Labrenzia sp. VG12: one gene and its partner. Each later gene encodes a partner of the first gene's protein in a complex. Links are inferred from orthologs where the notes say so. Each region holds a gene or a part of one and is shown on either strand. Other genes may lie near its edges.

Evidence for each region.
Region 2: the proteins of ccmE (region 1) and ccmB are in contact, whole or in part, in a solved structure (PDB 8CE8), measured with the Escherichia coli proteins. The link is inferred for Labrenzia sp. VG12 from one-to-one orthologs.

Annotation. Positions count from the first base shown.
Region 1 is NZ_CP022529.1:200,148-215,061, reverse strand. Bases 5,524-8,306 are described here. They hold ccmE (cytochrome c maturation protein CcmE), read right to left. Parts: upstream 7,249-8,306; coding sequence 6,799-7,248; downstream 5,524-6,798. Other genes in these bases: ccmI (c-type cytochrome biogenesis protein CcmI), read right to left, coding at 7,310-8,306; CHH27_RS00930 (heme lyase CcmF/NrfE family subunit), read right to left, coding at 5,524-6,761. In the rest of the region: CHH27_RS00955 (glutathione S-transferase), read right to left, coding at 1-444; CHH27_RS00950 (DUF2336 domain-containing protein), read left to right, coding at 574-1,572; CHH27_RS00945 (DUF2336 domain-containing protein), read left to right, coding at 1,834-2,913; CHH27_RS00940 (bifunctional alpha/beta hydrolase/OsmC family protein), read right to left, coding at 2,933-4,165; CHH27_RS00935 (cytochrome c-type biogenesis protein), read right to left, coding at 4,287-4,772; more of CHH27_RS00930, read right to left, coding at 4,776-5,523; more of ccmI, read right to left, coding at 8,307-8,443; CHH27_RS00915 (hypothetical protein), read right to left, coding at 8,525-10,000; CHH27_RS00910 (RT0821/Lpp0805 family surface protein), read right to left, coding at 10,115-10,552; CHH27_RS00905 (ATP-binding protein), read right to left, coding at 10,722-12,149; CHH27_RS00900 (response regulator transcription factor), read right to left, coding at 12,139-12,807; CHH27_RS00895 (PepSY domain-containing protein), read right to left, coding at 12,886-13,164; CHH27_RS00890 (glycosyltransferase), read right to left, coding at 13,324-14,619; CHH27_RS00885 (HAD-IIB family hydrolase), read right to left, coding at 14,726-14,914. UniProt on the Escherichia coli protein: Heme chaperone required for the biogenesis of c-type cytochromes. Transiently binds heme delivered by CcmC and transfers the heme to apo-cytochromes in a process facilitated by CcmF and CcmH.
Region 2 is NZ_CP022529.1:3,945,307-3,960,434, reverse strand. What follows is about bases 7,546-10,542. They hold ccmB (heme exporter protein CcmB), read right to left. Parts: upstream 9,382-10,542; coding sequence 8,710-9,381; downstream 7,546-8,709. Other genes in these bases: CHH27_RS18275 (hypothetical protein), read right to left, coding at 10,194-10,542; ccmA (heme ABC exporter ATP-binding protein CcmA), read right to left, coding at 9,378-10,031; CHH27_RS18290 (LysE family translocator), read left to right, coding at 8,043-8,675; CHH27_RS18295 (heme ABC transporter permease), read right to left, coding at 7,546-7,886. Outside these bases: CHH27_RS18335 (ammonium transporter), read left to right, coding at 1-1,033; CHH27_RS18330 (ammonium transporter), read left to right, coding at 1,354-2,574; CHH27_RS18325 (HAD family phosphatase), read right to left, coding at 2,625-3,305; CHH27_RS18320 (carbohydrate ABC transporter permease), read right to left, coding at 3,360-4,187; CHH27_RS18315 (cation diffusion facilitator family transporter), read right to left, coding at 4,236-5,075; CHH27_RS18310 (thioredoxin family protein), read right to left, coding at 5,394-6,164; CHH27_RS18305 (DsbE family thiol:disulfide interchange protein), read right to left, coding at 6,312-6,935; heme exporter protein CcmD, read right to left, coding at 6,932-7,114; more of CHH27_RS18295, read right to left, coding at 7,119-7,545; more of CHH27_RS18275, read right to left, coding at 10,543-10,976; CHH27_RS18270 (hypothetical protein), read right to left, coding at 11,187-12,068; CHH27_RS18265 (hypothetical protein), read right to left, coding at 12,117-12,893; CHH27_RS18260 (hypothetical protein), read right to left, coding at 12,983-13,396; CHH27_RS18255 (hypothetical protein), read right to left, coding at 13,568-13,837; CHH27_RS18250 (RDD family protein), read right to left, coding at 13,924-14,850; CHH27_RS18245 (stage II sporulation protein M), read right to left, coding at 14,850-15,128. UniProt on the Escherichia coli protein: Required for the export of heme to the periplasm for the biogenesis of c-type cytochromes.

The DNA of each region.
Region 1 (14,914 bases):
CCCAAACAGCCAGGGCTGTCCCTGGAGGCGCGCTTCAAGCAAGCGGACAAACTCCGATGCCAGGGCCCGCTCCTGAGCGCGGTCTGCATCGGTATAGCGCGTGTCATACTTGTAGCGGTCGAGATGACGCTTGAAAGGACCGTCGCATTCGCCGACGAGATCAAGCGCCGCTTCCGGGCTTTCAAGTTCAGGCTGCAGCCAGCCGTCGGGATCCGATTTCCTGAGCGCCCAGATCATGATGTCGAGACTTTCATCGAGCACGGTATCGCCTGTTTTCAGGCAGGGCACCGTCGCCGAGGGGGACGTTTCCAGAAATTCCGGAGCCTTGTCCCGCAATACGATCTCGCGCAGTTCCACGGCTTCACCGGCCACGGCAATGGCCAGTCGGGCCCGAATGGCATAGGGACAACGGCGGAAGGAATACAGGATTGGCAGCTCGCTCATGCCCGTCACATGACGCAAGGACGCAAACACGTCAACACGGGGCCTATGCCGTGGTGTCAACAATCCGATAACCATCTTTCACCGGTTGTAAAGAAAATTTGGCGAAACTCCGGGCAATAAGGTAGCCCAATGACCGACTCTCTTCTTCAGCTTGCCAAGAAAAGTTCGACGGAAAAAAAGCACGAGCTCGCGGAGCACGTCACCGGTCTGCTGACTGCCCGCGCAGACGATGCCGGGTCCGAAGAAGCTCATCTTCTCAACAACATGCTCGAAGGCGTCTACGATTCCCTGGCCCACGAGGCCAAGGTGAAGATGTCGTCTGAGCTGGCCGAAGTCGATGCCACTTCCGCAAAGTTGGCAGCCGCCATGGCGAGCGACGAATTGCCGATCGCGCAAGCCATCCTCGAACGTTCGAAGTCTCTGACGGAGGCTGATCTCAAGAAAATCGCCGAAACAAAGGATCAGGGTTACCTGCTCGCGCTGGCGAAACGCGATCACGTCAGCAAGGACCTCAGCAGCATCCTGATCAAGCGTGGCGGAACGGAAGTCAAGCATGCGGTAGCCGCGAACCTGGGCGCCGAGATCACGATGCCGGTGTTCGAATCCCTGGTCAAGGACATGCCCAAGCAGCTGGGCGACCGTATCCGGCACCTGCGCAAATCGAATGAAGAACTGATCGAAGACCTGTTCAAGGATGACGGCGAGATTGCAGCTGGAACAGAGCTGGAAAAACGTCCCTCCAAGATCAGCCCCAAGGCCTGGGTCATGGGCATCCGCATGGGCAAGGCAACCCTGAACAAGGCCGTCTACCAGCTGGCACTGGAACACAATCTCCTCGATGTTGTTGCGTTGCTGTCCTTCTTCTCCGGCCTGGAGATGAAATACGTTCACAATCTGATGGTTCGGTACGATTCAACCGGCATCGCGACGGTATGCCGGGCATCGGGCATCGGTGCGATGGAGTTCCAGGCGATCTGCAAGGAACGCTGCAAGCATCTGAAGTTTCCCGAAAGCACCGGCAGCAAGTGGCTGACAAACTATCACATGCTGGACGACACCGACGCCCGCCGTCTCCTTGCGCTGATGAAGATGAAACTCAAGGCGGCCAAACAGGAAGAGGCGGCCTGAGTTTCGGACCTTCCGGGCCTTGTCCACACTCCCTGCCAGAACCGGTGCCATCGACACTCAAGAACGACCGCTTTCGGCCAGCCAGAACCGCATTCCGGTAGAGTAAAACCGCAACCACTACCAGTAATTATCCAGCCAACTTTCCACACCTGTAATTTATATCAATACTCTACAAGATTAATCCAATTTTTCAATCGCGCTTTAGACACTTGTAAACTGTCTCTGAGGTAGGTCTATGCATACAAAAACGGACGGCCTCAAATGATCAATGACCTTCTAAGTCTTGCACAGGACAGCACCCCGGAAAAACGTCATCAACTGGTGGAGCATGTGACAGAACTTTTTGTCACCGGCGCCGACAGTTACCAGACGGAAGAGATCACGCTCTTCAACACGGTGCTGGAAGGCATGCTCCCGACAATGGAGCCGGAGCAGAAAAAAACGATCTCGGAGCAGCTCGCTCCGATCGACAGCACGTCCAACAAGGTCGCTTATGAACTGGCCCGGGAAGAGATCGATATCGCCCGGCCGATGCTGACATCGTCCAATGCTCTCAAGACCGAGGACATCCTGCGACTTGCCAAGACAATGGGCCAGGGACACCTGCTCGCCATTTCCAAACGCAAGCATCTGGAATCCAATGTCACCGACGTGTTGCTGGAGCGCGGAGAAAGCCCGGTCAAGCAATCGGTCGCAGCCAATGACGGCGCCCAGATCTCGGATTGGGGGTCACGATTGCTGATCAAACTGGCCGAGCGCGACGAGAAGATCCGCGACGCCATGATGGAACGGGCCGACGTCACCGAATCCGACTATGACAGGCTGATCGAGCAGATGCCGTCCCAGCAGCAGGCCAAGATCCGCCAGATGCGCAAGGACAATGAGGACCTGATCAACGACCTGTTCCACAAGGCCAGCAAGGTTGTTGCCAGTTCCAAGCTGGAGCGCAAGGCCACCCGGATCAACGCCAAGGCGACGTTGAAGGAAATCCGGGCCGGTCAGCGTACGCTCGGCAAGGCGATTACCCAGCTGGCCCTTTCCAACAACCTGTTTGACATCTGTTTCCTCCTATCAGAGATGGCCGGCCTTGAACAGAAATACGTGACCAATGTCATGGTCCGATACGATTCCACCGGTGTTGCCGTCCTGTGCCGTGCCATGGGCGTTGAAAACAGCGACTATCATGCCCTTTGCAAGGCGCGCGCCATGCACAACAAGCAGCCGCAATCAACCGCCGAGAACTGGGCCAACGATTACCAGTCCCTGTCGGACCGGGACGCACGTCGCCTGCTCTCCTTCATGAAGATCCGTCTGCAGACCCTGGAAACCCAGGCGGCCTGAGACCGCCTGCTTTCAGTCTTCAGGTGGCCGGGCCTACTTCCCGCGTCACAACGGCGGCACCGGTCTCAAGCGTCCTGTGCACCGGACATTTGTCAGCGATTTCCAGCATCCGGGTTCTTGTGGCCTCGTCAAGATCCCCCTCCAGCGTGATCAGCCGCTCGAACCGGTCTATCCGTCCACCCTTTTCCTTCAATTCGTCCGTGCAATCGGCGGCATGAACCTTGCCATGCAGGACCTGCGTGCCGATCCGGTCGACCTGAAGCCCTTTCCGGTCCGCATACATGCGCAAGGTCATGACCGTACAGGCCCCAAGCGCTGCCGACAGGAAACCGTAGGGCGACAAGCCACTATCGAGGCCGCCATAATCCACTGGTTCATCCGCAAGCAACCGGTGCCCACCGCAGGCGACCATCGCCTGGAATTTCCCCTGCCCCGTCTCGACAACATCGACGCCTGCCTTTTCCGCTTTGTCTCCTCCTGACGCTTCTTCATCCAGGTATCCGCTTGCCCAGCCGGCGATCACGCGGGCTGCATAGGCGGCATCCACACCTCGCGACAGAAGGTGATCGGCCTTGTCCAGGGACACGAAACTTTTCGGATGTTTGGCCGCGACGAAGATATTGGTCGCGTTGTCGATCCCGACCGTATCATCCAGCGGCGCATGCATGACCAGAAGAGCCTTGCCAAGACGGGCAACCTTGTCACGAACCGACTGCTGTTCCAGATCGTCCAGGAATTCCTTGCGAATGGTGAAGGAGCGACCGGCCAGGTCGACTTCGCCAGCCCCGTCGCGACGGATCGCGTCCTCGGCTCCCTTGAAGTTATGGATCACATGATCGGCGTCGGACGGTGCGCCAATCGTGACAACGGCGCGCGCTTCCGGGATCTCGCTTGCTACAGACAGGACTGCGGCACCGCCGAGGGAATGTCCGATCAGCAGCTGTGGCGCCTGGAAGTTCTGCCGCAGGAAGTCCGCGGCCCGCTTCAGGTCTTCCACATTGGAGGAAAAGCCGGTGGACGAAAAATCACCACCACTGCCGCCGAGGCCGGTGAAATCGAACCTCAAGACCGCTATGCCTTCTGCGGCCAGCGCACCGGCGATGTGCCTTGCCGCCGGGATGTCCTTGGAACAGGTGAAACAGTGCGCAAAGAGTGCGAAGGCCCGGACCTTGCCGGCCGGAAGATCCAGCCGGGCTGCGAGCCTGGCGCCGTGAGCGCCATCGAATTCCAGTTTCTGCGGGCGATTTGCCATCTTCAATCCCTCCAGCTTCTGCTTGGCCAGAGGTAAGCATGAGGGCAAGTCATGCAAGTCACGCCTTGGTGTGAACACTGTGACCACAGCTCGTGGACGAAGCCAGAGCAAGGTGCTGGCGTCAGTCGTCCTTGTCCAGAAGGGCCTGCAAGCGGTGTTCTTCTTCCTCGGAAAGTTTTGCCACCGGTTCCGACTGCGCCCCTGCCAGGCGGGCCGAGCGTCCGCGCAGCGCCATGAAAATGGCTATCAATCCCGCAATCAGTGCCAGTGGCCCTGCGGCCCAAAGCACCAGCGTATGCCAGGCAAATCTCGGTTTGAGCAGCACGAATTCGCCGTACCGCGACACGAGGTAGTCGATCACCTGGCCATCGCTGTCACCAGCCACGAGCCGTTCACGCACAAGGACCCGCAGATCCTTGGCCAGAGGCGCATCGCTGTCGTCGATCGACTGGTTCTGGCAGACCATGCAGCGCAACTCGGCCGACAATGCCCTGGCACGTGCTTCAAGTGCCGGATCATCCAGAATTTCGTCCGGGGCCACCGCCAGTGCGGGTGACGCAACCAGGCCAAACGCAAGGATCAGACAGGAAAGGAAAGAACGGAACATGGTCTACTCCGCGGCTGCCGGCGATGCCTGCCGCTTGCGCGCCGGTTTCGGCGCCCCGATCCTCAAACGCCGGTCGGCCATGGAGAAAACCGCGCCAAGCGACATGATCACGCAGCCGATCCAGATGAGGGTGATCAGGGGCTTGTAGTAGACCCGCACGTCTACAGCGCCGTCTCCCCGGCTCTCGCCCAGAGACAGGTAGAGCTGAGAGAACCCGACCGTGTGAATGCCGGCTTCCGTGGTCGGCATCTGCCGCGCCGTGTAGACGCGCTTGGACGGATCGAGTTCCGCGACCACCGTTCCGCCCTGCCGGATGGTGAAATGGCCGACCTCTTCGGTGTAGTTCGGCCCTCGCCTCGGCGCTGCACCGTCGAAGGTGAACTGGTAGCCCGCCACCTTAACCGTTTCGCCCGGGCGCATCGTCAGCACCTGCTCTTCCTGGAAGGCCGAAGCGGTGACAATGCCGAGCACGGTGACTCCAACACCGAAATGGGCGACAGCCGTGCCCCAGGCGGAGCCTGGCAGACCGACCAGCCGGGCGACCCCGCGCTTCGGACCGATCTCGAAGAACTTGACGCGAGTGATGATCTCCGAAACGGCACCCGCCATGACCCAGACACCCAGACCGACACCCAGCGGCGCGAGCACCATGTCGAGCCCCCAGGCCCAGAAGGCAACCAGCGTCATCACGAGCGCAAGACCTAAGGCCGCGTAGAGCCGTTGGCAGGCAGCTGCCAGATCACCGCGTTTCCAGGACAGCACCGGCCCGAAGGGGATGGCCAGCAGAAGCGGCACCATCAGCGGACCGAAAGTCAGATTGAAGAACGGCGCACCGACCGAGATTTTTTCTCCGGTGATGGCATCGAGCACAAGCGGATAGAGCGTGCCGACAAAAACCGCTGCGCAGGCCGCCGTCAGAAACAGGTTGTTCAGGACCAGGCCGCCTTCACGGCTGATCGGCGCAAACAGCCCCCCCTGCTTGAGAAGCGGTGCCCGCCAGGCGTAAAGCGACAGGGACCCGCCGATGAAGAGGCAGAGCAACGCCAGGATGAACACACCGCGCGCCGGATCGGTGGCAAAGGCATGCACGGAAGTCAGGACACCGGAGCGCACGAGGAACGTGCCGAGCAGCGACAGCGAGAAGGTGAAAATCGCCAGAAGCACGGTCCAGACCTTGAGTGCTTCGCGTTTTTCCATGACGATCGCCGAATGGAGAAGTGCGGTGCCGGAAAGCCAGGGCATGAAGCTGGCGTTTTCAACCGGATCCCAGAACCACCAGCCACCCCAGCCGAGTTCGTAATAGGCCCAGTAGGAGCCCATGGCGATGCCGAGGGTCAGGAAACACCAGGCGAGCAACGTCCACGGCCGGACCCACCGCGCCCAGGCGGCATCAATGCGCCCCAGAATAAGCGCCGCCACCGCAAAGGAGAATGTGATCGAAAAGCCGACATAGCCGACATAGAGCAACGGCGGATGGATCGCGAGGCCGATGTCCTGCAGGATCGGATTGAGGTCCGCCCCCTCAAGCGGCGGATTGGCAATCCGGTTGAACGGGTTCGAAGTGGCCAGCAGGAACAGGAGGAAGCCGGCCGTGACCCAGGCCTGCACAGACAAGGTCACCGCCCTGAGATCTGCAGGCAAGTTGCGACCGAAGGCGCCGACCAGTGCCGCGAAGAAGACCAGGATGAGCACCCAGAGCAGCATCGAGCCTTCGTGGTTTCCCCAAACGCCGGTAAACTTGTAGATGAGCGGCTTTGCCGAATGCGAGTTCTCAACCACATTCTGGACCGAAAAGTCGGAATTGAGATAAGCGGCCGTCAGCGCGACGAAGGACAGAAGCACAAGGAAGAACATTGTCACGGAGACAGGTGGCGCGATCGCCATCAGCCGGTCGTCCTTCGACAACGCGCCCCAAAGGGGCAGAACGGACTGGACCAGCGCCAGGGCAAATGCCAGCACCAGAGCGTAGTGACCGAACTCGACAATCATGCGCGTCCCTCAATTCCCCTGCAAGCAGTCTAAAGCCTTAATTAGCGGTCTCTTCGCCGCCCTGCCAGTGCCCTTGATCCTTGAGCGCTTCGGCAACTTCCTTGGGCATGTAGTTTTCGTCGTGCTTGGCAAGGACGCTGTCGGCGACAAACACCCCATCAGGCCCGATGATGCCCTCGGTTACAACGCCCTGCCCCTCGCGGAACAGGTCCGGAAGGATGCCCTTGTAGGTGACGGCCACTGCGTTGGCGGTGTCCGTGACCCGAAACCGAACTTCCGCATTGTCCGAACGCACGACCGACCCTTCCTCGACCAGCCCGCCAAGCCGGATCCGCTGGCCATCAGGGATCGCCTGTTGCGTGATATCGGTGGGGCTCTGGAAAAACACGATCTGATCATTGAGGGCAAACAGGATCAGGCCCAGCGCAACCGCCAGAACCGCACCGGCAGACCCGATAAGTGTCAAACGTCTTTGCTTGCGTGTCATTTTTCAAACCGTCCGAAATTCAATCCTGACGCCCCGGTACTTGCACCCGTCCGGCTCGTCTTCAAGAGCCAGATAACCCGAGCTGACCAGCCGCGTCCTTGATCACCGACAATTGCTCCGGGCTTTCTTTGTAGGCTGCTAGAGCCTTCGCAAGGGCCGCTTCGGCTTCCGGCTTGTTGCCCAACACCATATAGGCGTTGATCAGGCGGTTCCATTCCTCCACTGAGCCGCCGTCACTGTCGAGACGCGACGCAAGACCATCGACCATGTTCATGATCATGGCCTGGCGGTCTTCCGCTGTCATGTCGCCGGCCGCGGCGATGTCTTCCCGCGAAGAGCCAGGTCGGCTCTCCCCTTCCGGTCCCTGCCAGGTGAGTGCAGCCAGTTCCTGGCGCGCTGCCGGCACCCAGATTTCCGTTTCATCCGCGCCCTCGAGCAAGGCCTGCCAGGCCGCCACAGCGTCTTCCTTGCGGCCTTCCTGGCCAAGCGCAATGGCAAGGAAGAAGCGGGGTTTCACAGCGGTTGGCTCGAGCTCCACAGCCTGTTCAAACGCCCGGCGCGCGTCCGCAGTCACCAGACCGCGGTTCGCAATCGTGATCGCCTCGCCCATGTCGGTCAGCCAGTCCTGCCGGGGTCCCAGCAGACGCAATGCGTTGGCATAGGCATTTGCCGACGCTTCCGGTTGTCCGCGCCTGAGGTAAACGGGCGCAATGACAGCCCATCCCTGGCCGTCTTCCGGATCGTTCGCAAGATGTCTTTCAACGCGCGCCACCAGCACGTCGACTGACTGGCCTTCCGCAGGAGCGGACAAACGCGCCTGCAGCGGCTGGTCGGGCTCGCCGGGAGAACCGAGAAACAGATACAGGCCACAGGCGGCAACCGGGAGAACAAGGAGCGCCACGCCCTGTGCCGCTCTCAGGCGTGCACCTTGATGAGATTGCCGGGGTTCGTCTGCCGCGCGCTGGTTTGCAGCCAAAAGCCGACGGGCTGTTTCGGTTCGCGCAGCTTCCGCAGTCTCGGCATCAATGAAGCCGCGCTCAAGTTCCGTTTCGATGGCGTTCAGCTGGTCGCGATAGACCGCCTCGTCCGCCTTTGCTGCCTCGGCAGTGTGCTGGCGGCCGCTCCGCGCCAGCGGCACCAGAACCGAGAGGGCGGCCAGAGCCGTCAGACATGCTATCAGAATCCAAAATACCATGAGCGCACTATAGAACGCTCAATGACGGCAAAAGCAAGAAGGCTATGATGTGACCGGCGGTCGCGGCTGCGTTTGTCCGCCCTAACGGCGCCCGAGGGCGTTCGCCACCAGTTTGCGTTCCGGATTGGAAACTGTTTCCGCGGCCCCCTTGTTGGCCTTGGACACTGCCGACTGCCGGCTTCTGCGAAGCTGGGCCGCATATTCATCGCCGAAATAGATTTCAGACAACAGAATCGCGACGTCCGCGGCGGCCATCTGGGCCTCCATCTGCGGTCCGCGGGCCTTGCCGATATCCGTGATCAGCGAACGTGTCAGGATTTCGAGTGTCTGTTCAACGGCCTGACGCGTCCGCTTGCCGATCTCGTTCACCGCGAAGGTCTCGGAAGCATTGCGCACCATTGTGACCACCCGCAGGGCTCTGACCGCGTCGTCAATTGCGACCTGATCTTTCTGAAGCGTACCGTTCTTGTCGAACTTCGGCACTTGCAGGGCCCGGCGAACGCTGCCATGCGCACTGTTGAGCTCACGCGTGACAACATTAGAAATGCTGCGCTTGGTCTCCGCAAGCTGCTTGTGCCACTTGCCGGTGACCGACAGATCCATGTCGCGTTCCACGCCCCTGACAAGCAGGTGGTATTCCGACAGGGCCTGGGAAAAGGCAACCGGATCCGGATTGTGATTGCGATGTTCCAGCGCAAGGATCTGCAACCGCTCCGCTTCACTCATTACCACATCGACGAACGGCGCGAATTGCGAGTTCGCGATGGCTTTCGGGTCGCTGTCGCCGTTGAGACGACCGGCAAAGGCACACAGGGCCGACGGCGCGTCGGCACGTTCCACAAGAGCAGCGGCGACGACAGGGACATGGTCTGGAAAGCGTGTCGAACACTTGTCGACCAGACGCAGGACATCCGTGTCCCGTTTCAGCCTGTGTTCGTTGATCCGCTCCGGAATGGTCTGCAGAAACGGCACCAGCCAGCGTTCCGCCGCGAAGATCTTCTGAATGTCCTTCAGCTCCGCCATGCCGCGGGCTCCACCCAGCTCGGCGGCAATCCGGCGATGTTCCTTTTCCGAGACTTCGGCCCGATGCAGCTTTTCGCCAATGGCTTCCACTGCGCGCGTCCGCAGGGCCTGAACCAGCGCGTCGATGCGCTCACCGCTGACAGAGGCGTTGCCGGCCTGCTCGAGAACGATGCGCACATCGGCAGCCATGACGTCCCTGCCGAGCCATTTCCAGACACGGTCGAGCATACCGCGGTAAATGCGCCCTTCCTGGCGGTGAGGCAGCATTTCGTTGATGAGGAAATCGTCGAGCGGCGCAAAGAACATGCGCTGGATCTGGCCGCGCCGCTGGTCCCCACCCGGCAAATCGGGTGTGACCGGCTGCGGCTTGCGCAACAGGGTGACGGCCGCCGACAGGATCAGCTGAATATGCGGGTCGGCGTCCTTTTGAACCTTTGCCCGCTCAAGGTTACGAACCAGGGCCTCAACCGCTTTTGGGCTCAGGCTGCTCAGGTAGTTCTTCAGTTTTGTTTCAAGCTGGTCCGAATAGGTCATTCACAGCGTCAACATCGCGATCGATAACCCGGCAATATTAACGCTGTAACACTTAAACAAGTGTTGAGAAAAAATGCAGAGATTTGAATGACCTTTGAATGATCAGGCGTCTGCTCAGCCAATCACTTGCCAGTTGCCACGTTCTGTTTCGCAAGCGGCGCCCCGCGCCTTGAGGACCCGGCCGTTCAGCACCATTTCATGGGTAAATTCTCGGCAGCTGGTGTCATTGACAAAATAGACCGGCCCCGGCCTGACCTGCCCGCTGCGCCCGGTGCGCTCGTTCTGCCAGGCGACGGACACACCGACACCCCGTGCACGCAGCGCCCGGTCCTGTGCCGCTTCGGCAGCCTTGCGGTCCGAAGGGTCCAGCGCGTCGCCGAACTCGTTGTTCACAAGCACCGATATCGCTGTGTTCGCTTCGGTTCCGGACACATTTGCATTGGGGTCGCCAAAAAAGGATCCCCAGCCGCCCGCATCCCTCGAACCGGATGTCATCGAACAACCGGCAAGGATCGTGGCAAGAGCAACACATGTGGCACCGCGCAATGGCATGCTGAACAGCTCCCAATGGGTGTTTGGACCGGCGATGCCGGTGGGTGAATCAGTGATATTTTCAATTTGTGGCCGAACTTGGCCACAACCTAGCCTTTATTCCTGTGATCTGCGTCACATTCTATCACAGTCCGGTCAACAGACGCTCCCGTGATCCATTTCCCATCCCCTATTCCCTGCGCAAGGCCGGAAGCACCAGGCGGGCCTTCAATCCACCCAGGTCCGATCCGTCAAGCGTGAAACTGCCGCCATAGAGCGCCGCCAGATCGGCCACGATCGACAGGCCCAGCCCGGTACCAGGGACGGTTTCATCAAGGCGGCGGCCGCGTTTCACGGCTTCGGCACGCTGGTCGGGGGTCAGTCCCGGTCCGTCGTCTTCAACAATGATCTCGAACATGTCCCGGTTGGTGGCGGGATCGTCCAGTGCAGCGACCCGAACACGGACCCGGGAGGCAGCCCATTTGCAGGCATTGTCGATGAGATTGCCGCTCATCTCTTCAAGATCCTGGGCTTCGCCTCGAAACCGGATGGAGGTTGCCTGGTGAAACTCCGGCTCGATGCCCTTGTCGCGATAGATCTTGCCCATGGCGCGAATCAGCCGGGCGAGAACCGGCTCGGTGTCGCAGGACACCCCGATGACCCGGCGCTGTGCAGCCATGCGTGCGCGTTCCAGGTGATGCTGGATCTGGGTCGACATGATCGTTGCCTGTTCGGAGACCTTTTCCGCCAGGGGGCCTCCGGAGGCGCGTGCCTCGTTCGAAATCACGGAGAGCGGCGTCTTCAGACCGTGGGCCAGATTGCCGACATGGGTCCTGGCACGTTCGACAATTTCCCTGTTGGAGACAATCAGGGCGTTCAACTCCACAGCCAAGGGTGCGATTTCCCGCGGCAGCGCCTCGTCAATCTTGTCAGCGTCGCCCTGGCGCACGGCCGCAAGCGACGCCTTCAGGCGAAACAGTGGCCGCAGCCCGACCTTGACCTGAAAGAAGATTGCCAGGATCAGGCCGAGACCGACAAGGCACAAGGTCAGGGTAACGAGGCGGGCGAATTCGGAAATGTCTGCCCAGAACCCGGCCGTCGCTGCACCAACCGCAATGACATAGGGCGTTTCCTCGATCGAAATCTTTTGTTGCAGGACACGGATTTCATCTCCGGTCGGCCCGGCAATAAAGCCTGCGCTTTCCTCCGCTTCGCCCATGGCCGGTGTGTTCAACGGATCGCCGACAAGTGAATCGGAGGCATAAAGAATGGCCTGGCTGTCGCCTTCCCGAACCGTCCAGTACCAGCCTGACAGTGGCAAGGAGAAGCGCGGATCACCACGATAGGTAGGTTCCGTGACGGTCGTCTTGGCGACACCCTTTACAAACGTCGTGTCGGTTTCGAGCATCTCCGCAATGAGGGCCTTGATATGCACGTCGAGCTGGGCATCGAACGCCCGCTCGCTCGAGCGCTGATAAAGGCTCACCAGGAACACACCGGCCAGGGCCAGGGCGATGATGGACCAGACCGCGGCCACGACGACCAGACGGGTGGCAAGTGACCGCTGCGGCCGGGCTGCCGTCCGGTTCGCGTCTTCTCCTGTAGGGTCAGTCGTCACTCGCCGCTCCGAGGCGATAGCCGAGGCCGCGAATGGTTTCGATCATGTCGGAGCCGATCTTCTTGCGCAGCCGCCCGACAAACACCTCCACCGTGTTGGAATCACGGTCGAAATCCTGGTCGTACAGATGCTCGGTCAGCTCGGTTCTGGAGATCACCTTGCCCTGGTGGTGCAAGAGGTAGGACAGCAGCCGATACTCATGCGAGGTCAGCTTCACGGAACTGCCGTCAACGGTGACCTTGCCGGCCCGCAAGTCAAGGCGAACCGGCCCGCAAGTGAGTTCGTTGGACGCATGGCCAGCAGCACGCCGGACAAGGGCGCGCACCCGCGCCAGGATCTCTTCCATGTGAAACGGCTTGGCGACATAATCGTCAGCACCGGCATCGATGCCGGCGACCTTGTCCGACCAGCGGTCACGCGCCGTCAGAATGAGAACCGGCATCGTGCGTCCGTCCCGGCGCCAGTTCTCCAGAACCGACAGACCGTCCAGCGTCGGCAGGCCGAGATCGAGGACGACCGCGTCATAGGGTTCGGTATCCCCCAGGAAATGGCCGTCTTCGCCGTCCGTCGCACTGTCGACCACGTAGCCCGCCTCTTCGAGCGCGGTGACAAGCTGGCGGTTCAGGTCGGTATCGTCTTCAACAACAAGGATGCGCATAAGGTCAAACTTTTCAATGAACTGGGCTGAAACCGGAGATCTTCCGACGGATGAGCGGGTACCTGACGTCCTTACAGGTTATCTGCTGGCATTGACTGTGACAGTTGTCACCTTGCTACCATTCTTGACCGAAACCACGTAGACGTAACCGCCTCCCTGCTGGCACAGTTGAGCCTTGAGGACCTCCCCCTTGACGCGGCCGCGCACGGCGCCAAATGTCGCCGCCTTGCCGCTTGCCACAACCTGCTGGGCTTCTCCCTGCGACAGGCATGCAGCCTGGGCGGGCGTGATCAGGGCAAAGATCAATACGAAAAAGGCGACAATCTGTTTCACGATGGTGATTCCGGTTCTGCTCACGAAGTCTTGTGCAAGGTGTATTCAATTCCACCTGAACGCAAGCTGAACCAGCCCTTCGATCTGTCGAAGAAGGTCCCCCATACGGGTCGAAGAATACGGTTTCGGGACAGAACAGGTTTCCCCTGAGCCCAATGACATCTGAACGCTCGCCCGTGTCTTCTACCCCAGCATGATGTCATCGGTCCTGAGATCATCGTAGCGGCCCTTGAAGTGCTCGAACACTTGCAACGTCCGGCGGGCGATCCCCGTCCAGCCGAAGACACGCCGGGCGAAGCGGGCTCCTTCAACGGAAAGCTTCTCACGCAGCCATGAGTATTGCATCGGCATGTTCAGCATGGCAGCGAACTCGTCCGGGCGCTTCGGATCGGCAACCAGGGCATGGCGGCCAAACTCGATCTGCTCGAACAGGCCCCCGTGGATGGTCACGACCGTGGGCGTGCCGCAGGCCATGGCCTCCACGGCCGTCATGCCGAAGGGTTCATAGCGCGATGGCAGCGCAAAGATCCCCGGACCGCGGTAATAGTCTGCCAGATCTTCATCCGCCACATAGCCACGCCAGCTGATCGCGTCCGAGACGCCCTTTTCTGCAGCGACCTGCTTCCACTGCGCCAGAAGCGCCTTGTCACTTTGCGAATTCGCCCCGGCAGCAAGCACCAGCCGCGCATCCGGCTGCAGCTTCAACAGGCTCGGCAGGGCCTCAATGACCAGATCATACCCCTTGTTCTCGGCCGCACGCCCGACAACATAGATGTCCGTCTCGCGAAAATCGTGCTTGCGACGCGCAGAGGCGACATTGTCCGGTGTCGCCGGCGTGAAACGGCCTTCGTCGATGCCCGGCGGGATCATTGTGATGTGATCCCGCGGCATCTGGTAGTGTTCAACGATCAGGTCTGTTTGCTGCTCTGTCGTGGCGATGACGTGATCGCAATTGCGATAGAGCACGAATTCCTTCTGTATCCGCTCCTCGAAGCGATACCCGGCCATTTCCTCGGCCCCCGCCCCGGCCATGTCATGCTGTTTCCACCAGCCCAATGAATGCGGCGTGTGGATATGGGGAACCTGCAGTTCCTCGGCGATCTTCTGGCCCGCAACACCTGCATCCCAGTAGTGGGAGTTGATGACATCATATTCCAGCTTGCGATGGCGGATCATGGCAAGTGCATTGGTCACGAAGTCACCGTACCAGTCATGCATGTCTTCCTTGCGGATGAATGCCTTGCCGCCAAAGGGAATCCGCACCACCCGAAGGTTCTCGTTGATGACATCTTCTGCGGGTTGATCCTCGAACTGCCGGGTCAGCACATCGACCCGATAGCCGAGCCGGGCAAAGCGCTTCGCCAGTTCGAGCACGAAGACAACCTGGCCACCCGTGTCCGGTTTGCCGAGCTCCGGCGACCCCGCCACATAGCCGTGCAGCGAGATCATCAAGAGCGATCCGATGTTCTGTTTGGTCATGCCAGTCAACCTTTCCTGTGAGCGTTGATCTCCGTCTTCCCAGGCAGTCTTGTTTGGCTCGATGTCTCCCGCCCGTTGCCGGCGGGTTTGGTCATCTCTTGGCGAATTAGGGCAGAATGCCGAGTGCAGTCAGCCCTTCTTCAACTCCGGCGGCGTGATGCGCCTTTGCCAGATAGGTCTTGTCTTTCGGCAGACTCGAGAGCAGTTCGCGCCGCGCATTGCCAACCGCAATGGCCTTGCCGGCAGCTTCGAACAGCGCAAGATCATTGCCGGAATCGCCTGCCGCCACCGTCAG
Region 2 (15,128 bases), 3.7 Mb from region 1 along the record:
CATGGGGTCCTTTGGTCCTTATTCCTTCGACGCTGTCGGCGGCGATGCGCTCGACACCGGCTACTCCACGGCCTCCGACTGGTTCTTCCAGATGGTGTTCTGTGCGACCACCGCGTCCATCGTGTCGGGTACCCTGGCCGAGCGTATCAAGCTGTGGCCGTTCCTGATCTTCACCGTGGTTCTCACGGGTATTCTCTATCCGATCACCGGTTCCTGGGAATGGGGCGGCGGCTGGCTCAACGGCGAATTCGTCACCGGCATTGGCGGCGCTGAATTCTCCGACTTCGCGGGTTCCACGCTGGTGCACTCCGTCGGCGGCTGGGCAGCCCTGACCGGTGCGATCATCCTCGGTGCGCGTAAAGGCAAATACGGTGCAGACGGTTCCGTGCATCCGTTCCCGGGGTCTTCCATGCCGCTGGCAACGCTGGGTACCTTCATCCTGTGGCTCGGCTGGTTCGGCTTCAATGGTGCGTCCCAGCTTGCCATGGGCTCCATCGGTGACGTCTCCGACATCTCGCGCATCTTTGCCAACACAAACCTTGCCGCTGCTGCCGGTGTGGTGGTTGCCGTCCTGCTGACCCAGGTTCTCTACAAGAAGGTCGACGTGACCATGGCCCTGAACGGCGCGCTGGCCGGCCTGGTGGCCATCACGGCCGAGCCGCTGCAGCCGAGCGTCTGGGCTTCCGTCTTCATCGGCGGTGTCGGTGGCGCCATCGTGGTCTTCGCCGTGCCGATGCTCGACAAGTTCAAGATCGACGACGTTGTCGGTGCCATCCCGGTCCACCTGCTGGCAGGTATCTGGGGCACGCTGATCGTGCCGCTGACCAACTCCGATGCTTCCTACGTGTCGCAGCTGATCGGCATCATCTCCATCGGCCTGTTCACGACGGTCACCAGCGCAGTTGTCTGGTACGCCCTGAAAGCTTCCGTGGGCATCCGGGTCTCCGACGAGGAAGAGGCTCTCGGTCTCGACAAGGTCGAGGTCGGCGTCGAAGCCTACCCGGAATTCGGAACCGGTTCCCAGCGTCTCTGATCGGAGACGCGGACAAAAATCTCCCAGGCGGTCTATTGGCTCAGACCGCAAACTTGGAAAGCCCGGGGGCAACCCCGGGCTCTTTTTTGTGTCCGCCACAGAAGTTTGTCTCCTGTCGTGGGATTGCACAAAAAACAGACAATTGAACAAGGTCTAACCGTTCGACTGGGTCGAAATGCAGTCCCTCTTGGCGAATTCGCCCAACAAAACGGCGATTTTCTGCGCTTTTCTTGATCAGTTGCCCAATTGGCATGCTGTTTGAATGCATTGGCTCCCGAAACGCATAAACAAAGGGCAGTTTGCCCAACTGGGGGTCAGATATGAATGAAACAGGAGTGGGCGGGGACGTCTTTTTTGTCCTCGTCGGGGCCATTCTCGTGTTCGCCATGCATGGCGGCTTTGCTTTTCTTGAAGTCGGTACCGTTCGTCAAAAGAACCAGGTCAACGCGCTGGTGAAGATCCTGGTGGATTTCGCCCTGTCGACCGTTGCCTATTTCTTCGTTGGCTACGCGGTCGCCTATGGAACCACCTTCCTGGTGAATGCCGCAACCCTGTCCGGTGGCGGTCAAGGTTTTGAGCTTCAGGGACTGACGCTGGTCAAGTTCTTCTTCCTGACCACCTTTGCTGCAGCCATTCCGGCCATCATCTCCGGTGGAATTGCCGAGCGGATGAAATTCTGGCCGCAATGCCTGGCCACGGTCGCGCTGGTCGGGATTGTTTACCCACTGTTTGAAGGTCTGATCTGGAACGGCAATTTCGGCTTCCAGGGCTGGCTTGAAAGCACTTTCGGCGCAGGTTTCCATGATTTTGCCGGCTCTGTCGTGGTGCACGCGGTTGGCGGCTGGATCGCACTCGCAGCCGTGCTGCTTCTGGGGGCACGTCGTGGCCGCTATGATCGAAATGGCCGTCCGATCGGCATTCCGCCTTCGTCTCTGCCCTGGCTGGCGCTCGGTTCCTGGATGCTGTGTGTCGGCTGGTTCGGCTTCAACGTCATGACAGCAGCCTCGCTGGAAAGCGTCTCCGGCCTCGTGGCCATCAACTCGCTCATGGCCATGGTTGGCGGCATTCTGGTGGCGCTTGTCGTCGGCAGGAACGACCCCGGCTTTGTTCACAACGGTGCCCTGGCCGGTCTGGTGGCCGTCTGTGCAGGCTCCGATGTCATGCACCCGGTCGGCAGTCTGCTGGTCGGTGGTGTTGCCGGAGCGATCTTCGTGATCGGCTTCGAGATCTGCCAGAACAAGTTGAAGATCGACGATGTTCTCGGTGTCTGGCCGTTGCACGGCATCTGCGGCGCCTGGGGAGCGATTGCCGCCGGTTTCTTCGGTCTGGAAGCCCTCGGTGGCATGGGGGGCGTTTCACCGGTCTCGCAGATCATCGGTACGGTGATCGGCGTCGGCTATGCACTGGGAGCCGGCTTTGTTGTCTATGGTGTTCTGAAGGCCGTCATGGGCCTGCGCCTGTCCGCGGAAGAAGAGCGCCAGGGCGCGGATCTTTCGATCCACAAGATCAGCGCCAATCCGGAACACGATCTGGGGCGCTAAGCACTTTGGAAAGCTGAACGGGCGGCTCCAGGGCCGCCCGTTTTGTGCGGTCAGGCGGCCGTGAGGTCGCGGAGCAATTCAGAAAGATTGCCGTGGCTGCCGACAACCCGATGGGCGCCTGCGGCATGGAGCTGTTCCGCATGGCCGTCGTGGCTGTGGCCGCCACCGACGAAACCCCAGACGGTCATTCCCGCTGCCAGACCGGCTTTCACGCCATTGGCGCTGTCCTCGATGACGAGGGTCGCTGCCGGGTCCACCCTGAGTTTGTTTGCGGCGAAGAGGAACAGGTCCGGGGCCGGTTTGCCGTTCGTGACCTGTTCACCGGAATAGATATGCGGGTCGAAAAACCCAAACAGGCCCGTATGCTTGAGCTTGTGGATCAGGCGGTGCAACCGGGAGGAAGAGGCAACGGCGCGCGGACCGTCATGCGCTTCCAGCAGCTGCTTGATGCCGCTGATTTCCGACAGTTCCCGGTCGATGCGTTCCAGCGTCGCTGCATCGAGATCCGGCCCGAAACTCTCCGGTAGAGGCCCTTTTCCGAGAACCCGGTAATCCGCATCGAGGGCTGCCCAGAAATCATCGCTGCCAAGGCCCTGGAAACGGTCCATGTATTCGTCCAGCTCGTAGGTGAGTCCGATCCGTGCCAGATGTTCGCGTTCCACATCGACATAGATCTTTTCCGAATCGACCAGAACGCCGTCGCAATCAAACAGGATCGCTTCAAATGCCATGCTTGTCTGTCTTTCCAAGGGGTTGAGGCCGCCCGTTTCCGGGGTAGGCGCAGTTTAGTGTGAGCCGTCAAACAGACCTTTAACGACTTGTCTTTGAAACAAGATGACAAGAAGTGCGGGGGGCAGCATGGCGATGACGGCGAGCATCAGGCCGCGCAGGCTGGAATTGCCGAAAAACTGCATGCCGCGAACGAGCGTGTAGGTGCTTTCTTCCGTCGTCACGATGACCGGCCACAGATACTGGTTCCAGCCATTGACGAACAGGACGAGGAACAGGGCCGCCGCAGTCGGGCCGGAGAGTGGCAGCAGGATGTCCTTCAGGAATTTGAACGGGCCGGCACCGTCCAGTCTTGCCGATTCCAGCAGCGTGTCCGGCACTGTCAGGAGAAACTGGCGAAAGAACAGCGTGCCGAGCCCCGAGGCCACCAGCGGCATGATCAGACCTGACCGGCTGTTGACCAGCCCAAGCTGTGCCACGACCTCATATGTCGGCAGAAAACGGGATTCCAGCGGCAGCATCAGTGTCAACAGCAGAACCGCGAAGATCGCGCTGGCAAAGCGCACACGAAAATAGATCAGCGCATAGGCGGCCAGCAGCGAAAGCAGCACCTTCAGTGCTGCAAAACCGGTGCCGAGGAGAAACGAGTTCCAGAGCATTGCCAGCACGGTCACGTCACCGGAAAACCCGGCACTGCTGGTGAGAAACCCCGAATAGTTCTCCAGTGCGCCGGTGCCCGGATCCAGCCGGGGAAAGGGTCGCGCACCGGGAAGATGGGTGGTTGCCGCCACCAGCATCCAGACGGGCACCACCATGAACAGCGCGCCGCAGATCAGGATCAGGTGATCCGCCAGCTGGGCCTGCCATCGCTGCCAGGAGGGCATCAGTTAGCTGCCTGGTGGTTTGCTGTTTGACGGTTCGGCATGGGTTTCCTAGAGCACGACAATTCCGGAATGCTTGGCCTTGTGTTCGGGTTCCACATGAATGGTGATGCGCGCGCCGGGCACATCTTCGGCAATGGCTTCCTCGATCCGGTCACAGATGTCGTGGGCCTCTTCGACCGGCATGGTGCCCGGAACCACGAGGTGAAAATCGACGAAGGTCGACCGGCCGGCGATGCGGGTGCGAAGATCATGGGCTTCGAGTGCACCCTCGCCGTGTTCGGATATCAGGACGCGGATCTTTTCAAGGACCTCGCCGGAGGCGGCTTCATCCATCAGGCCGCCGACAGATTCCTTGACCAGCCCCCAGCCGGACCAGAGAACGGTCAGGCCGACGAGCACCGCCAGCGCCGGATCAAGCACCTTCCAGCCGGTCAGCATCACCAGCACCACACCAAGCAGGACGCCAACGGAGCTGACGACATCCGTCAAGAGGTGCTTGCCATCGGCGACGAGAGCCGGCGACCTGGCCTTCCGGCCGCTGATCATCAGATAGCGGGCCCAGCCGGCGTTGATCAGGGCAGCGACCACGTTCATGGCGATGCCTTCGGACGAATAGACCGGGCTTTCGCCTTGCGTGAAGCCGATCCAAGCCTCCCGGAAGATCGAGAGAGCCGCGAGCACGATCATCACGCCAACGAGAACGGCGGCGAAATACTCGACCTTGTCATGTCCATAGGGGTGATTGCTGTCCGCAGGCTTGGCAGCAAACCAGACAGCCGCAAGCGCGGCGGTCGAGGAGGCAATGTTGACCGTGGTTTCCAGTGCGTCCGAATAAAGCGCCACGGATCCCGTCAGCAGATAGGCACCCGTTTTCAGGGCCAGTACCACAAGGCCGACGATAATGCTGAAAAAGGCAATTTGCAGCTTGCGGCGCAGGTCCATGCCAGTCCCCCGAGGATCTGCTTTCCGGCCGAACCGGCGAAAAGCGGCGAACGCGATCGGCCCAAGGCAATCCGGCCGCCCTGTCCTTTTATGGGCGGCTCGCCGCCTTTTGGCCGAGCCGCGCAAGGGGTAGCAGTTTTTGCGGGGACCGCAAGCCGTTACGGGGCCTTGGCCTCAGAAATATCGGGAGGAATTGTGTTTCGGTCACACCTTGCGCGGTCTGGGCTTTTCCGGCCAGAGGGAACCAATCTGGCCGGTAGGGCATCAGAAGCCGCTCTGCCAATCCATCACGGCCGCACCGACAATCATGCCCGGCCCGTCCGGGTCTTCGATCTGGACCAGGATCGCACAGCGGGCGTCGCCTTTCAGCATCAGCTTCGATTTCGGCATGCGGAAGGTTTCCGCGCCGCCGGACCACATGCCCATGGGCTGCATTTGCTGGACCACGTTGACATAGCGGATCTTGCGACCGGCATTCTCGCCGCGGCCGATGTCGACCAGCGCCTCTTCCTTGATGCGCAGGAAATAGACGGTTGCCATCTTGGCACCTTGGGGCAGGTCGCCGTCCACTGTTGCCTGAACCACCATGTCGGAGATCTTCAGACTGACCTTGGCCGTGAACGGATCGGTGCGGGCAAGCGCCGCACGCACATCGGTTTCCCGGCTGCCGACGACATGTTCCTCACCGTTGATGACCATTTGCGGCGTGTAGACGGAGCGGTCACCGCGGCGGTTGGCATAGGCACGCTGGCGTTGCGAGAAAACCGGGCTGGCAAGCGTGTCCTTCCATCCGAGATAGTCCCAGTAATCGACGGGCATGAGCACGGTCAGAACGTCTTTTTCCTGCTCGACCAGCCGCTCGGCAAGCTGGTCGGCAGGTGGACAGGACGAACAGCCCTGGCTGGTAAACAGCTCGACGACCTTTTCAGGCTGCGCGCCCGCAGCACCCGACGTGGTAGCGGCAGCGACTATTCCGGCGATGACGACAAGTCCGGTTCGGAAAGCGCGCGACGCTTTCCGGGACAATATTCCCACCATTTGGCTCAATCCCTCGTTTGATTGCCCTTAAAATATGCAATGGGGCAGTCAATCGCGAGTCACGAGCCGGTGACTTTTTCGATTTATCGGCAATTTCGCGGAATTGTGAGAATTGCAGGCAATTGAGTGAGCCGGCGGTGGTCTTCAGCCGCCAGCCATCACTTTCCTGAGTTCCGGCAGGAAGGTTTCCTGATAGGTGGACGGGCTGAGCGGTCCGATGAACTTGTAGCGGATCATGCCTTTCTCATCGACAATGAAGGTTTCCGGAACGCCGTAAACACCCCATTCGATCGCTGTCCGGCCGATCGTGTCCGCGCCGATACGGTCATAGGGATTGCCCAGGCTGCCGAGAAACCGGTGCGCGTTTTCCGGCTTGTCCTTGTAGTTGATGCCGACCAGTTCGATGCCGTCGACCTTGGCCAGTTCCTCCAGCAACGGGTGTTCCTGGCGGCAGGGCACGCACCAGGAGGCAAAAACATTCACGACCGATATCTTCCCGACAAGGTCCGAGCTGGCAAAGCCGGGCATTTGCCTGCCGTTCTCGACAAGACCATCCACCGGAGGCAAAACAAACTCCGGGGCCGGCTTGTTGATCAGCGCAGACGGAATTTTCTGCGGGTCTCCTCCCAGGGTCAGCTGGAACAGGAAAAGGGCGGCCAGTGCTGCGAACACGATAAGCGGCAGCAGGACCAGAACGGGGAAACCGCGTTTCGGCGGTGTTTCTGCGGCGTCCGTGGAGGGCCCGGCATCAGCATCGGGGGAGGTCATGTTGCCAGATCACCCTTTTCTTCTTCCCGCGGACGGCTGACGCCCTGCTCGGCAAGTTCCTTCAAGGCCTTTTCCTGCAGGGCCTTGTCGATGCGCACCCACGCGATCAGACCAAGTACCGTCAGGGCGCACAGTCCATAGGACGCGATGATGAAACCGGCGTGCGGTCCAAGATCCATGGGGTTACTCCGCAGGCTGGGCGGCAGCGGTTGCCGTGCCGGGTTGAGCGGCGCTTGCCGCGTGCTGGCGCAGCCGGCGCACCCGCCGCCTCAGGATTTCATTGCGCATGGCCATCAGGTGCAGCACGAAAAACAGCAACGTGAAGGCAATGGCCATGATCAGAAGCGGCCAGAGAATGTCCGGGTGAATGGTCGGGCCGTCCATGCGGACGACGCTGGCAGGCTGGTGCAGCGTGTTCCACCAGTCGACCGAAAACTTGATGATCGGAAGGTTCAGCGCACCGACAAGGGTCAAGACGGCTGCCGCCTTTCCTGCCTTGATCTGGTCGTCCATGGTGCGCCACAGCGTCATCAGGCCCAGATACATGATCAGCAGCACCAGCACGGAGGTCAGGCGCGCATCCCAGACCCAGTAGGTGCCCCACATGGGTTTGCCCCAGAGCGAGCCGGTCACCAGCGCCATGAAGGTAAAGGCAGCGCCGATCGGTGCAGCGCATTTTGCCGAGACGTCGGCGAGCGGATGTTTCCAGACCAGAGTGCCGAGAGATGCGATCGCCATGACCGAGTAGCACATCATGGCCAGCCAGGCCGACGGTACGTGGATATACATGATCCGGACGGTGTCGCCTTGCTGATAGTCTTCCGGCGCCACGAAAAAGCCGAGGTAAAGACCGGCCGCGAACGAGAGGACGCACAAGCCGATCAGCCAGGGCAGAACCACCTGCACCAGCCTCAAGAAGCGCGTCGGATTTGCATAATCCCAGATTGCCATGGAACCGTTCTAATCTAGAGCTGCGTCCGCTTCAATGGACCAGAGTGACACAGCAGCGCATTGCTTTTGGTCAATTGGCCTTGAAGCGCTTTGCGCTTGAAATGGCAGAGGAAACTGATAAACGGAGATTCCGGCTCCAATCTCAAGGATTTAACCATGCCGGACCTTTCCACGCTTATCTTGTTCGCCCTTGCCTCGTTTGTGCTTACGGCCACGCCGGGCCCGGACATGCTGCTCATCGCTTCCAGAAGCATCACCCAGGGGCGATCCGCGGGTTTTCAGACCTATCTTGGAATTGTGTTGGGAACGTATTGTCATGCCCTTGCAGCTGCGCTCGGGCTGTCACAGCTCCTTGCAACTGTTCCGGCGGCATATGAGGCGGTTCGATGGGCGGGATGTTTCTACTTGCTCTATCTGGCCCTCAAGTCCCTGCGTGCCGCGCCACTCATAGGCACCCGGGAGACATGCCCGACCCGGCTTTCGGGCCGACGGATCGTTTTCGACGGCCTTGCCACAAACCTGCTCAATCCCAAGATGGCTTTGTTCGTGATTGCGCTGTTTCCACAGTTTGTGACGCCGGCCTCGGGGGGCATCACGTTCCAGATGCTGGTGCTGGCCTCCGTGTTGAACGGGATCGGGCTTCTGGTCAATGGAGCGGTTGTCCTTCTCGGGGGACATTTTCGCGTCCATCTCGGGCGGGTCTCACGGCTGCGCAAGCTGCCGAACTACCTTCTGGCAGGCGTGTTTGCCTTGCTGGCGATCCGCATTGCGACCGGCGACAGGCAGTAGCTGGAAAGGGAACGGGCGGCTTTCAGCAGGTCTCTCAATCGGCGGAAAAACGCAGCGCTGTCGCAGACGCCAACGGGCCAATCACGGCGGCGACGAGGCTGAGGGCGCACAGGATCAGGAACGGTGTCAGGAAGGGAACCGGGTCATGCAGCGCGGCGTCAGTCGCGCTGACGCCGAAAATCAGGACCGGAATGGCCAGCGGCACGACCAGCACCGCCAGAAGCAGGCCACCGCGCCGCAGGGACACGGTCAGGGAGGCGCCGATTGCCCCGATCAGGGTGAGGGCAGGCGTTCCGACCAGCAGCGTCAGCGTGACGGCGCCCATGGCCACCGGGTCGAGATTGAGGAAAATGCCCAGAAGCGGGGCCGCGATGACCAAAGGCAGGCCGGTCGCCACCCAGTGGGCGAGGCACTTGACCAGAACCAGCAGTTCCAGCGGCCGTCCGGCCATCAGCATCAGGTCGAGCGTGCCGTCTTCCCTGTCCGCCTGGAACAGGCGATCCAGCCCCAGCAGCGTCGCCAGCAATGCGCCGATCCACAGGATGGCGGGGCCGATGCGCGCCAGAAGATTGAGATCCGGGCCGACGCCAAACGGGATAACGGTCACAACGGCCAGGAAAAACAGGACGCCGACCAGTGCGCTGCCGCCGATGCGAACGGAAAGGCGCAGGTCGCGCTGAAACAGGGCGAAGCTCCAGGACGTCATGCCAGGATCTCCCCGGCAGAATCGAGTGCGGGTTCAGCCGCCTGGAGATGCAGTTCCCGGGTTCGGGAAAGCGCCAGTTCCGTGTGGGTTGCCGTTACAATCATGCCGCCATCGTCCAGATGCTGGTTCATGAGTTTCAAAAGGCCCGCTTCGGACGCCTTGTCGAGCGCGGAGGTCGGTTCGTCCATCAGCCAGACCGGCCGTGCCGTGACCAGCAGCCGCGCAAGGGCCAATCGCCTCGTCTGGCCGGCCGAGAGATAGCCCGCAGGCAGGCGGGCAGTGTGACCGATGGTCAGCAGTTTCAGGGCCTGTTCCGGCGGAATCGAGGTGCCTTGAAACCCGACCGCCTGAACCGGGCTGGTGAAACTCTTCCAGAAATCGAGGTTCTCCAGGACGCTGAGGGCGGCCTTGACCGCATTCTGATGGCCGAAATAATGCGCGTGCTCTTCCGCCGGCCGATCATCCTCACCGCCTTCGATCCGCAAGGTACCACCGGCGAGGGGCACCAGGCCGGCAAGGGTGCGCAGCAGAGACGATTTGCCGATGCCGTTGGCGCCGGTGACCACCAGCGCCGTGCCGCTTTCCAGCGTGAATGAGAGATCCTGGAACACGCGGCGGCCGCCACGGTCGATGGTCAGGTTTTCGGCGATGAGTTTCAGCGGACTGCTCCGGGAGACAAGGGACTGTTCTTGTTAGGGTCAGGTCCCTTGATGACGCAAGAAAAAATCCCCGCCTTAATCTTGGTCAAGACTCAAGGCGGGGATCGTGTTTTCAGAGCGGGGTCAGCCCCAGTTCGGCTTCGCCGGTCCGGATCAGTCGAAGACGGAGGCGATCTGGTCGACGCTGACGCCTTCCTTGATTTCACGCAGGCGGGCGTAGAGCAGGGAAACCAGGATACTTAGGAAACCGGCGCCCAGGGTCGAGATGACAACCATCAGCAGCACCGCGAAGATCATTCCGACAGTACCGGCCAGGGCGATCAGTCCGACCACGAACATGGCGATGATCTGAAGGATCATGACGATCAGGAACGCGAGAATGATCGCACCCACGATCGGCCAGCGATATTCCTTGGTCAGCCTTGCACTGCGGCCCATGCCGCCGAAACCGACACGCTCAATGACGATGGCCGGTGCAAGCACGGAGAATACCGCATAGACCCAAAGGCCCGGCACGATCAGCAGCATGAAGCCGATCACAAGCAGGACCGTGACGACAAGTGTCAATATGGCGAGCGGGAAGGCCGCGCTGAGTGCGGGACCGATGTAACGCCCGATCTGGATCGGACGGGACAGTTTTGCGTCATAGGCAAGCTGGACAAGCAGGGCCGTGGTGATGGCGTAAACCACCATGTTGATGACAAATGTCACAGCCGTCCCGATACCCGCGCCGGGATTGCTGAAATCGGGCTCCTGGACACCCAGCGCCACGTCGAATCCGGTCAGCAGTCCGGAGATTAGAAATCCGATCAAGGTCGGGACAAAGGCGATCAGAACGATCTGCAGGATGTGTCCGAAGAGGATCGAAAAGCTTTCGCCGATGATCGAACCAACTCCGAGCGGGGCCTTTGGCTGGGCCGTGGTCGCATCCGTCATTCGATTACTCCGTTTGGTATAGAAAATTTGAAAAGAGGTTTTTGAAGTTCAGTTTAGAGGTCGCCGGAACGGCGCTTTCTTGTTTTTTGCGGCTACACCATAAGTCTAATAGGTGTGTGGCTCAAGCAGTGCATTGTTGTTTCTTGCAGGTTCCTGCAATGTGCTGAAGTGACTTTCAGTCGGTTATAAATATGTAACGTCGCGCATTGTTCAGTCGAACACTTCGGCGACGCGATCAACGCCGATACCCTCTTTGATTTCGCGCAGGCGGATGTAGAGGATCGACACGATGATGCCGACAAGGCTCGTGCCGATGGCATCCGCGACCGCGAACAGGACGACAGCTGCCGACAGGCCCGCAATGCTCTCAACGAGACCGGTCAAGGCGGCTGTGGCCAGAACGACCAGGGCGGAGCAGATCCAGACCGGTGCAATCACAGCGACGATTGGCCAGCGATAGCCTTTGGTGAGAGCGACGCTGCGGCTGAGGCCCTGAAAGCCCGCCCCTTCCACAACAACGGCGGCAGGCATGACGCTCCAGGCGGCGTAGGCCCAGATGACGGCAATCAGGAAAAGCCCGATGAACACAAAGCCAATGATGCCAAACAAGACGGAACCGGGGATGAACAGCGCCAACAGGCCGCCAAGCATCACCATCAACGTCTGGGCGAGGATCAAGAGGCTGATCGGGAAAACACTTTTCAACGCCGGCACGAGGTCCCGGCTGATGCGGACCGGCCTGTTGAACTTCACATCATGAACAGGCCGAACCAGCAATGCGGTGACCACCGCATAAACCAGGATATCGACAAGGGCCGAGAGAAGTATTGGCCCGCTTGCAGTGCCAGAGGCCACGTCTTCAAACCCGATCGTGTATCTGATGCCAACCAGGGAGCCGGACAGAAGCACGCCCAGCAGGCTTGGCCAGAAGCTGAGGACAAGCACGATCGGCAACTTCCGGAACAGCATGGCAAAACAGTCGGCAATCAGCCTGCCGATGCCAAGAGGGACCTTGGGGCCGGGCTTCTGACCGTCCTGAGTGTCATCGAGCCGGTTGAGATAATACTGCCTGATGGATGAGTTATCCGGCATGACGGGTCAGGCCTCTTGTTCCTGATGAGCGCTTGGGGGGGCGAGAGGTCAGTCAAAAACTGACGCGATCTCGTCAACGCCAACGCCTTCCTTGATTTCACGCAGGCGGGCATACAGCAGCGAAACAAAGACGCTGAGGAGACTGGTTCCAACTGCGGCGATGGTCGAGAACAGGATAACCGACACAATCAGGTTGCCCTGATATCCCAGCGTCTCGACGATGAAAAAGGCCAGGACGAAGATCAGGGCCATGCAGATGAAGATGGGAACAAGCGCGCCCAGTATCGGCCAGCGGTATTCTTTGGTGAGTTCCGCGCTGCGGCCAAGGCCGCCATAGCCCAGTCGTTCGATCACGACTGCCGGTTCCATGACAGAGAACACGGCATAGACCCACAATCCGGGGATCAGAAGGGCAATGGCAGCCAGCCCCACCATGACGCTGACCGCAAACCCGAGGATGACGATGGGGACGATGGCTCCCAGTGCCGGTCCGATATAGCGGGCAATTCTTATCGGCCGCCCAAGTTTTGCGTCATAGGCCAGCTGAACGAGAAAGGCGGTGGTGATGGAATAGACCACCATGTCCACGAGCGATGTCAGCAGTTCCAGACCGGGCGAGCCGGAGCCGTCGGCTGCCACTTCCTCAAGCCCTATTACGACTTCAAATCCGACCAGATATCCGGACAGCAGGACGCCAAGCAGGTTTGGAACGAAGGCGATCAGGACAATCGGGACAAAGTAGCGGAACAGGATCGAGAAGCTTTCCGCGATCAGCGGTCCGATGCCCAGTGGCTGCCTTGGTTGGTCTAGTGCGCTGTCCGACATTCGCATCACTCCGTTTGGTTGCCAATCGCTGCTTTACGTCTTTCCCGGGCCTGCCATGGGGCTTGTTTTCGCGCCCGTCATTTCGACATTCAGTCAAAAACGGCAGCGACCTGATCCAGGCCGATACCTTCCTTGATTTCTCTCAGGCGGGCATAGATGAGTGTCACCATGATCGCCAGGAGGCTGGTCCCCGACGTCGACAGGAGCGCGAACAGAAGCGCTCCGATCAGTGGGCTGGTCATCATGGTCAGGAGTGCGATGAGGGCTCCGACGACCAGATAGAGGATCAGGATGAAGATGCTGGTCAACACTATCGTGCCGACGATCGGCCAGCGGTAGTTCCGCGTCAGTTCCATGCTCCGGAAGAAGGCCCGCAAGCCGGCCCTCTCGAAAAGGATGACAGGCGCACAAACCGACAGGGTGGCGCAGATCCAGAAAATGAAGCCCAGATGAAACGGCAGGCCGACAACCAGCAGATAGGGGGTGGCTGCGGACAGCAACATCAAAAGAAACTGCGAGGCGAACAGGATCAGGAAGACTGAAACGCTCAGGACCAGAATCGGAAAAAGGGCCCGAAACGCGGGACGGATGTATTGCCTCACCCTGATCCTATGGCCAAGCTGTTCGTTGTAGGTGAGCTGGACCAGAATTGCCGTGGTCAGGGCATAGACGCATTACAGAAGAAACCCCATGAACAGTGACGTGAAGATCGTGCCTGGACCAAGGGGTTCCGGGTTTTGCTTGGCAAGACCAAGTGCCAGCGCGGGCAGCACCTGGCCCAGGATCATCGGCACCAGACCGATCAGACAAATCATGACGAAGTGGCGAAAGAAGATCGCGAATGTGTCCGTGATCAAGCCTCCGACACCGAGCGACTGTCGTGGCCGGTTGTCCGTTACGGGGGGAGAGGTCTTGATCTCGGCAGTGGAGTTTTCGTCGTTCAAGGGTGGTTTCCGAAATGAGTTGAAATGTGTGCATTTAGAAAGGGAGGCAGGGGCGAAAGGAATATAACACTTTCAGCGCCTCTGGCTCAGACGTTCACGTCTTTGTCCTCGTTGGCATAGTGCTTGTTCTCGCGCCGGTCGCCGAAAAGCTGGCGCTGTTCCAGGTGTTCGCGCTGGGCGTTGTAGAAGGCCTGCAGGAAACGAAGCCGATCTGCAGGCTGAACAGGATCCGCGTAGCCGATCTTCTTGCGGATCTTTTCGACAATTGCCTCGATGGTCGCCTGCCTCTGCTTCGCAGATGCCGACCCGGCCGGCGTGTTCTGGCCGCGCAGCAGGGTTTCGAGCGTCTGCAGTTCATAGGCGCCGTAGTGGTCGAGCTGGTGCGCCAGGAAGGTGATCTTCTTGCGCCCTTCAATCGGCAGCGGTGCCTCGCTTGCCAGATCCTTGAGCAGCACGGGCACCGGAAGATGGATCACATGGGTGCCAGCCATCATGTCGCCAAGGCGGCGCCGGTACCGGTTGAAGAGCGGGATCATCAGCGCCATCATTACCCAGGCGAAAGACGCTAGCGATTCCAGTGGCGTGGCCGCGTTCAGGGTCAGCAGCAAGGTTCCGGGCAGAAAGATTTCGGCTTCTTTCATCAGATTGCGCAGCACCAGTGCATGGGCTGTCAGCGGACCGCCATCATGGGAGACGACCTTGATCTTCATCAGGCGCTTGCCAAGCGTCTGGCCGTTCCAGGCCAGTTCCGCGCAGATGTAGTAGGGCACCCGGATCAGGAAAAACAGCAGGGCGCCAACCGCCATCAGGGTCTGCGGGCTGGTGAGATTGACGACCAGCAGAAGCACCACAAGGCAGACAGCTGCGATGGTGGTGATGATGATATCCGTGAGCTGGGCCGCAAAGCGCACACCGAGGCCGGCGATGGGCAGGTTCAGCGCCACCCCTTCCGGAGGCATCAGCGTGTCGGGAGACGGCCGGGCCCGTCGTCGTTCTTTCCAGCGGCGCAGCATCAGGTCCGCTCCCGTCCGGTAAGCGTGAACCAGGCCAGCCAGAGTGCGCCAATGCCCCAGCCAACCACGAGCCGGGTGCCGGTGTCGTTGATCAGCTGTCGGGCAAAGCCCTCCAGCAATGCGGCAACAAGCAGCATGAGCGCTGCGACCAGGGCCAGCTTGACCGCGTCCCGCCCGGCAAGGCGCAGCGCTTCTGCACGCGTTCGCTCGCCTGGAAACAGCAGCGCCGTGCCCAGCTGCAGCCCGCCGCCGCAGGCAATGCAGATGGCCGACAGTTC